DNA from 2 places in the Pseudomonas sp. NPDC096950 genome. Region 1 is predicted to be linked to the other one. Evidence: riboswitches for the same ligand, from Rfam matches in the RefSeq annotation. Region 1 holds a riboswitch; the other holds the start of a gene.
The links. A riboswitch is a leader RNA that binds a small molecule or an ion and turns the genes downstream of it on or off. The one in region 1 is predicted to bind cobalamin.
Positions count from the first base shown of each region.

Region 2: another riboswitch for cobalamin. It lies ahead of cobO (cob(I)yrinic acid a,c-diamide adenosyltransferase); the one in region 1 lies ahead of ACIQY3_RS04150 (CbtB domain-containing protein).

Region 1 is NZ_JBIWEL010000001.1:868,044-872,452, reverse strand. It holds gene cobN (cobaltochelatase subunit CobN) at 1-555, opposite strand, end outside; gene cobW (cobalamin biosynthesis protein CobW) at 559-1,620, opposite strand; cobalamin riboswitch at 1,716-1,930, opposite strand; cobalamin riboswitch at 2,133-2,361, shown strand; gene ACIQY3_RS04150 (CbtB domain-containing protein) at 2,479-2,670, shown strand; gene ACIQY3_RS04145 (CbtA family protein) at 2,682-3,389, shown strand; gene ACIQY3_RS04140 (cobalamin biosynthesis protein) at 3,386-3,799, shown strand; gene cobM (precorrin-4 C(11)-methyltransferase) at 3,882-4,409, shown strand, end outside.
Region 2 is NZ_JBIWEL010000009.1:19,948-24,356, forward strand. It holds gene ACIQY3_RS15780 (PQQ-dependent sugar dehydrogenase) at 1-742, opposite strand, end outside; gene ACIQY3_RS15785 (hypothetical protein) at 809-1,393, opposite strand; cobalamin riboswitch at 1,548-1,781, shown strand; gene cobO (cob(I)yrinic acid a,c-diamide adenosyltransferase) at 1,861-2,472, shown strand; gene ACIQY3_RS15795 (cobyrinate a,c-diamide synthase) at 2,483-3,883, shown strand; gene bluB (5,6-dimethylbenzimidazole synthase) at 3,880-4,409, shown strand, end outside.

The sequences.
Region 1 (4,409 bases):
GGGGCTTTTGTGCGGGTGATAGATCGCAGTGCGTGGCAGGGTTTGCGGCTCGGCCCAGGCGTAGTCGCGATCCAGCCACTGACTGGCCAGACAGCGGAAGAAATCCAGGGCATTGCCCATGCCGCCCTGACGCAAAAACTGCCAGAGCCGGTCGCGGTCTTCCGCGCCCACGGTACTGAGATCGCTGAGTTCCGGGTCCGGGCGGTCATCGCCGGGCACCAGAATCAATTGCACACCGCGCTCGGACAGTTCGACCAAGCGCTCGACGCCGTAACGCCAATAGGCGATGCCGCCGTGCAGCGAAATCAGAATCACCTTGGCGTGGCGCAGCACTTCGTCGACGTACAAGTCCACCGAGGCGTGGTTTTGCACCTGCATCGGGTTTGCCAGACGCACGCTAGGGTAGTCGTCGGGCAGTTGCTGTGCGGCTTCGGCGAGCAGCGCCAGGCTGGAATCGCCGCTGCACAGGATCACCAGTTCGGCGGGGGTTTGTCCAAGGTCGGCAATGTTGTCATCCGACACGAAACCGCCGGGCTGGGTCCTGAGCAGGTGCATGGCTTAAACGCTGAGCGCGGCGCGCAATTGCGCTTCGAGTTGAGCGGCGTCGAGTTCCTGGCCGATCAGCACCAGGCGCGTGGTGCGCGCCTCATCGGCGCCCCACTGACGGTCGAAATGCTTGTCGAAGCGCGTGCCCACGCCCTGGATCAGCAGGCGCATCGGCTTGTTCGGGATCGCCGCGAAACCCTTGACCCGCAGGATGCCGTGCTTGACCACCAGTTGGGTCAGCGCGTCCATCAGCAGGCTTTCGTCGGCTTGTGGCAGTTCGATGGAGATCGAATCGAAAGCGTCGTGATCGTGATCGTCTTCACCTTCGTGGTGATGATCGTGATGGCTGTGACGGCTGTCGATGTGTTCTTCGGAACCGGCGCCGAGGCCGATTAGCACGTCCAGTGGCACGCGACCGCTGCTGGCTTCAATGACTTTTACCGCGGGCGGCAGTTCTTCGGCGACTTCCAGACGCACGCGGGCCAGGTCTTCAGGGCTGATCAGGTCGGCCTTGTTGAGGATGACGAGGTCGGCGCTGGCCAGTTGGTCGGCGAACAATTCGTGCAGTGGCGATTCGTGGTCCAGGTTCGGGTCGAGTTTGCGCTGGGCGTCGACTTGATCCGGGAACGCGGCGAAGGTGCCGGCGGCCACGGCCGGGCTGTCGACTACGGTGATGACCGCGTCAACCGTGCAGGCGCTGCGGATTTCCGGCCACTGGAAGGCTTGAACCAAAGGTTTTGGCAGGGCCAGGCCCGAGGTTTCAATCAGGATGTGGTCGAGGTCGCCGCGACGGGCCACCAGTTCGCGCATCACCGGGAAGAACTCTTCCTGGACCGTGCAGCACAGGCAGCCGTTGGCCAGTTCGTAGACGCGGCCGTTGGCTTCTTCTTCGGTGCAGCCGATGGAGCACTGCTTGAGGATTTCGCCGTCAATGCCCAGCTCGCCGAATTCGTTGACGATCACCGCGATGCGGCGCCCCTGGGAGTTATCGAGCATGTGCCGCAGCAAGGTGGTTTTGCCCGAGCCGAGGAAGCCGGTAACGATGGTGACGGGGAGTTTGGCCAGTGTTTTCATCGGATGCCCTTTGGCAAGGTGGCGGGCATACGGGACGACGACCGCAACGCCATGCGCGCGGAAGATTTCGCCACCGGATCACCCCGCCCGGTTGTAGTGAGAATTCGTTTCGAGGCAGGTCTCCTGGCTTTCAGTGCGCCGGCCTTGCGGGCCTGGCGTTCGCTGCGCCTTCCCGCGAACCCTTTGGAGGGGCTTGCAGTGGCGTGGCAGCGAACATCACCGTTCACAGTTGCGGGGGCAGCCGCGGCATCGACCGCGTTCCCTTCTTAGCTTCGGCAAACGCCGAAGAACCTCGAAAGCGCAAGGCTACGCATGGTGTGGGGGCGGGTCAATGTTCTGCTTGGATCAGTGGTGACTGTGAGGGCGCCTTCGCGAGCAAGCCCGCTCCCACACAAGCCTGCTCCCACATGGGAATGCGGTCACCTGTGGGAGCGGGCTTGCTCGCGAAGGGCGCGACTCGGTTTCCAACTGAGAACCCATGCCAATTGACTCCCCAGCCCCGCCCATGCTCTCCTACACGCCTTGTTACGGGTGCCCTTCACAGGGTGAAACGGGAAACCGGTGAATCATGTGCTTTACTCTAAAGTCATGTCAGTCCGGTGCTGCCCCCGCAACGGTAAGCGAGCGAAGAATCAGATCCACTGTGCCAGCAACCCGGCATGGGAAGGTGATTCTTGCTGGTCCGGCGCAAGCCTTGACCCCTCGCGAGCCCGGAGACCGGCCCGCAACACAAAGTGACCAGTACGATCACTGAATAACAAACCCGCGGTGGGCGGGCGCTGTTTGAACCTCTGCGCGCACGCTCGCAGGGGTTTGCATGCGCTCGATTCACCCGCTGACAGACCAGAGGGAAGCGCCATGTCGATCATCAGCAGCACCGACCACAGCAACGCCAGCACCACGACCACCCTGAGCCAACGCCTGACCGCCGCCGTTTGTGCGTCGATCCTGGGCGCATGCCTGGTGTACTTCGCCGGTTTCTCGCACATCGAAGCGGTGCACAACGCCGCCCACGATACCCGTCACAGCTCCGCGTTCCCGTGCCATTGAGACCTGCCGACATGATCAAGCGTATCGCGCAAACTGCAGGTTTCACCGGGCTGCTGGCCGCCCTGTTGCTGACTCTGCTGCAAAGTTTCTGGGTCGCCCCGCTGATTCTCCAGGCGGAAACCTATGAAAAATCCGAGCCTGCTACAGTAGTGGCTCACGAGCACGCCGATGGCGCCATGGCCGCTCACACCCACGACGCCGAAGCCTGGGAACCGGAAGACGGCTGGCAGCGCGTGCTGTCCACCACGGGCGGTAACCTGGTGGTCGCCGTCGGTTTTGCACTGATGCTCGCCGGTCTCTATACCTTGCGCGCACCGACCAAAACCGCTCAGGGCCTGCTTTGGGGCCTGGCGGGTTACGCAACCTTCGTGCTGGCGCCGACCCTCGGCCTGCCGCCTGAATTGCCGGGCACCGCCGCTGCGGATCTGGCGCAACGGCAGATCTGGTGGATCGGCACTGCGGCGTCCACCGCTGTCGGCATCGCGCTGATCGTGTTCAGCCGTCACTGGCTGATGAAGATCCTCGGCGTGGCGATTCTGGCGGTGCCGCACGTGATTGGCGCCCCACAACCGGAAGTCCACTCGATGTTGGCGCCGGAAGCCCTGGAATCCCAGTTCAAAATCGCTTCGCAGTTGACCAACGTGGTGTTCTGGCTGGCCCTGGGCCTGATCAGCGCCTGGTTGTTCCGCCGCAAAAGCGATGGTCAATACCACGCATGACCGACACAGGCACAGCGCCGACTTTAGTGGTCGGCCTGGGCTGCCAACGCGGCTGCCCCGCCAGCACGTTGCGGGCGCTGCTTGATCAGGCACTGCAAGCGCATCACATCGAACTTCGCCAGATAAAGGCCTTGGCCAGCATCGACCAGAAGCGCGATGAGCCGGGCCTGATCGAATTGGCCGCGCAGTTGGGGCTGGAGCTGATGTATTTCAGCAGTGAGCAATTGGCCGGCTATCAACCGCAACTCAGCCACCAGTCGCAGATCGCGTTTGAACGCACCGGCTGCTACGGCGTCGCGGAAAGTGCCGCCCTGGCCCTGGCCGAGCATCTGGCTCAGGCACCGGCGAAGCTGCTGATTTCCCGACAAAAATACGCCCAGGCTACTCTCGCATTGGCCAGCGCTGCGTAAAAACCCCGATAATCCCCGCCTCGATCATGAGCAATCTTCATCTGAAGCCTTGCCCAAGCCTCTTTTCACACAGGAATTGACGATGACCGTCTACTTCATTGGCGCAGGTCCCGGCGACCCGGAACTGATCACCGTCAAGGGCCAGCGCCTGATCCGCAGTTGCCCGGTGATTATCTACGCCGGCTCCCTGGTGCCGGCTGCCGTGCTGGAAGGCCATCAGGCGGAAACGGTGGTCAATAGCGCCGAGTTGCACTTGGAACAGATCATCGAACTGATCAAGAACGCCCACGCCAATGGGCAAGATGTGGCGCGGGTGCACTCGGGCGATCCGGGTTTGTACGGCGCGATTGGCGAGCAGATTCGCTATCTGCGTGAGTTGGGTATTCCTTTTGAAATCGTGCCTGGCGTCACGGCGACGGCGGCCTGCGCAGCGCTGCTGGGAGCAGAACTGACGTTACCGGATATCTCGCAAAGCGTGATTCTGACCCGCTATGCCGACAAGACCGCGATGCCGGCGGGCGAAGAACTGGGCAGCCTGGCGCAGCATGGGGCGACCATGGCGATTCATCTGGGGGTCAATCATCTGGAGAAGATCCTGGCGGAGTTGCTG
Region 2 (4,409 bases), on a different contig from region 1:
TGGCGCGGTCCACTTCCCAGATCGCCGCGCGACCTTCTTCCTTGTCCAGGCCGTTTTCGCCGACGTTGCTGTTGGAACCCACCGTCACGTATAGCTTGCTGCCGTCCTTGCTGGCGATGACGTTTTTGGTCCAGTGGTGATTGAGCGTGCCGCCCGGCAGATCGATCACCTTCATAGGCTCAGACTTGATCGCGGTGTCGCCGGTTTCATAGTGGAAACGCAGCAGGCGATCGGTGTCGGCGACGTACAGGTCGTTGCCGACCAGGGTCATGCCGAAAGGCGAGTTGAGGTTTTCCAGGAACACCGTGCGAGTTTCAGCCACGCCATCGTGGTCCTTGTCCCGCAGCAGCGTAATACGATTCGGGCTCGGTACGCCGGCACCGGCGCGGCCCATGACTTTCTTCATCACCCAGCCGCGAATGCCTTTGCCGTCATCGGGCTTGGGCGGCGCGTTGGTTTCCGCCACCAGCACGTCGCCGTTGGGCAGGACGTAGAGCCAGCGCGGGTGATCGAGGTTTTCGGCAAATGCCGCCACCTGGGTTCCCGCCGCCGCGGTAGGTTTTGCACCGGCCGGCCAGCCGATCGCCGGGGCGATGTTCACCGTCGGGATCAGGGTTTTGTTCGGTTCTGGCAGTTTAGGCGATGGGCCGGTGCCGTCCGTGACTTGCAGGCTGGAGGTCTCGCCGCAGGCGACAAGCCCTCCGGCGAGCGCGATAACGAGAACGAGCTGGGGCTTGCGCATGCTGATCTTCCCTATGAATGCACTGATTTAATCTAGAGAAGTAAACAGCCGCGATGGTTCAACCCGTCAGCCACGAGCCTCTTTGAACAGCACCGCGATGCCCGGATGATACTGCCCGGCTTCGTTGCGCAACTTGCGGTAGGCGTAGGGGAAATACCAGGCCACGGCGCAGGTGTGTTCCTTCTGCAAGTCGTCGACCATGTCCTGGAGTTCTTCCGGGGTCGCACTTTGCTGGGCCTTTTGCGGAGCGACGAACAGGCAGCCGAGTTTCAGGTCGCTGGCGTAGCTGATGCGCCTGGCGTCACTGGTGATATCGGCCAGGGCTTGTGTCAGATTCAGGCTGTTGACCTTGGGCCAGCGCTGGGTGGCCTGAAGGAATGCGCGCTCTTCGCTGGTGGCGATAAACAGATCGGCGCGGGCATTGCGTTCGCCTTCCTCGGTCTGTTTGCGGGTCGGCGTCTGTTGCAACGTGACCATTTCTGCCATCCAGGCGGCGGCCGAGAGCAGGCTGAGGTTGGCCTTTTCGTCGAACCAGTAGGGCGTGTCGTTATCGCCGCGCACGGCGTTGTAGCGGTCGATACAGTCAAACCAGCGTTCCAGCAGCGGGCGCAGGAATTCCAGCTTCGGATTGCTGATGATCATGCCTTGCATGTGGCTCACCCTTGTTATTGTGTTGTGAGATTGTGGCTCTTTGATATCACTGCTCGAAGTGTGGCACAAGAATGACGTCAGGTAATTGATCGACGGCAGTTTTTCGCCGAGCGGCGTCCCGGCTTTAATTGACGCTCCCCCCCCAACCCTCTAACCTTCGCGGCTTGTTTCAGGTGCTCTGTGGCCTTGGTCGACAGAGTGAAACAGGGAAGCCGGTGAGTCCTCTCTTCATATGAAGACGATCACGATCCCGGCGCTGCCCCCGCAACGGTAAATGAGTCAAAGGCTGCGCCTTGAGCCACTGTGTCGATCATCGACATGGGAAGGCGCGCAGTCCGGTGCAAACCACTCATGAGCCCGGAGACCGGCCTGATCCATCCAGCGGCATCACGGTGGGCGATGCCAAGCTTTTTGCCGTCTATTCTTGTGCCTGCCCGCCGTTATCCAGCCTCAACGGAGAGCTCCCCATGACTGATACCCCCGATCGTGACGAACGCCACCTGGCGCGCATGCAGCGCAAAAAAGCCGTGATTGACGAACGCATCGCCAACTCGCCGAATGAATGCGGCCTGCTGCTGGTGCTGACCGGCAACGGCAAAGGCAAAAGCAGCTCGGCTTTCGGCATGCTCGCCCGCTCCATGGGCCACGGCATGCAGTGCGGTGTGGTGCAGTTCATCAAGGGCCGCAACAGCACCGGTGAGGAATTGTTCTTCCGGCGCTTCCCGGAGCAAGTGCGCTTTCACGTGATGGGCGAGGGCTTCACCTGGGAAACCCAGGACCGTCAGCGCGACATCGCCGCCGCCGAAGCCGCTTGGGAAGTATCCCGCGAACTGCTGCGCGATCCGTCGATTGGCCTGGTGGTGCTGGATGAACTGAACATCGCCCTCAAGCACGGTTACCTCGATCTCGATCAAGTGCTCAGCGATTTGCAGGCCCGTCCGCCGATGCAACATGTCGTCGTCACCGGTCGCGGCGCCAAGCCGGAAATGATCGAACTGGCCGACACCGTCACCGAAATGGGCGTGATCAAGCACGCGTTCCAGGCCGGGATCAAAGCGCAAAAAGGCGTCGAGCTGTGAATACTATTTTATGAAAAGCATACGTCAATGCCCGGCGGTACTGATTGCCGCGCCGGCCTCCGGTCAGGGCAAGACCACCGTGACCGCCGCGCTGGCCCGGTTGCATCGCAATCAGGGGCGCAAGGTGCGCGTGTTCAAATGCGGCCCGGACTTCCTCGACCCGATGATTCTCGAGCGCGCCAGCGGCGCACCGGTCTATCAATTGGACATGTGGATGGTCGGCGAGCAGGAAAGTCGTCGACTGTTGTGGGAAGCCGCTGGCGAAGCGGATTTGATTCTGATCGAAGGCGTCATGGGCCTGTTCGACGGCACGCCGTCCAGCGCTGACCTGGCGCGGCACTTCGGTGTGCCGGTGCTCGGCGTGATTGACGGCACCGCCATGGCCCAGACCTTTGGTGCGTTGGCATTGGGGCTCGCGAAATATCAGCCGGACTTGCCGTTCGCCGGCGTTCTGGCCAACCGCGTCGGCACCTTGCGCCACGCGCAATTGCTTGAAGGCAGTTTGACCGAAGGCTTGCGCTGGTACGGCGCATTGTCCCGGGAGACCGGGATCGAACTGCCGAGCCGTCACCTCGGTCTGGTCCAGGCCAGCGAGTTGAACGACCTCGACCTGCGCCTCGATGCGGCAGCCGATGCGTTGGCCAGCAGCTGCGAGGTAGCGCTGCCACCGGCCGTGGAATTCGCCGCCCCGGATGTGCTCGAAGCCGAGCCATTATTGGCGGGCGTACGCATCGCCGTGGCCCGCGATGAAGCCTTCGCCTTCACCTACGGCGCGAGTCTGGATTTGCTGCGGGCGATGGGCGCTGAACTGGCGTTTTTCTCGCCGATCCGCGATACCGAATTGCCGGCGGCTGACAGCCTGTATCTGCCGGGCGGTTACCCCGAACTGCACCACGTGGTGTTGTCGCAAAACACCTCCATGCTGACCGCGATTCGCGCGCATCACGCCGCAGGTAAACCGTTGCTGGCCGAATGTGGCGGCATGCTTTATCTGCTCGATTCGTTGACGGATGTCGAAGGCACTCGCGCTGAATTGGTCGGTTTGCTGGCCGGCGATGCGGTGATGCAAAAGCGTCTGGCGGCGTTGGCGTTGCAGGCGGTCGAGTTGCCGGAAGGCTTGTTGCGTGGGCACACCTATCACCACTCGTTGACCAGCACCGAACTTGAGCCGATTGCCCGGGGCCTGAGCCCGAACGGCGGGCGCGGGGCGGAGGCGGTTTATCGTGAGGGGCGGATGACGGCTTCTTATGTGCACTTTTATTTTCCGTCCAATCCGTCGGCGATTGCCGCACTGTTTGCGCCTGATCTTGAGGCCGCTTTCGCGAGCAAGCCCGCTCCCACAGTTGAAGCTGTACTACCTGAGGAAATGCGATCCACTGTGGGAGCGGGCTTGCTCGCGAAGAGGCCATGACCGACAACGCATTCAGTCAGGCCGAGCGCGAAGCGGTGTATAGAGCCATCGCCGAACGCCGCGACATGCGCCACTTCAGCGGCGGCACTGTCGAGCCCGAACTGCTGCGTCGCCTGCTCGAAGCCGCCCACCAGGCCCCCAGCGTCGGCCTGATGCAACCGTGGCGCTTCATCCGCATCAGCGATAAAGCCCTGCGCAACCAGATCCAGCAACTGGTGGAAGAAGAACGCATCCGCACCGCCGAAGCCCTCGGCGAGCGCACCGACGAGTTCATGAAACTCAAAGTCGAAGGCATCAACGACTGCGCCGAAGTGCTGGTCGCCGCGCTGATGGACGATCGCGAACGCCACATCTTCGGCCGCCGCACCTTGCCGGAAATGGACATGGCGTCGCTGTCCTGCGCGATCCAGAACCTGTGGCTGGCCGCCCGCGCCGAAGGATTGGGGATGGGCTGGGTGTCGCTGTTCGAGCCGCAAGCCCTGGCGGACCTGCTGGGTTTGCCCGTCGGCGCCAAGCCGCTGGCCGT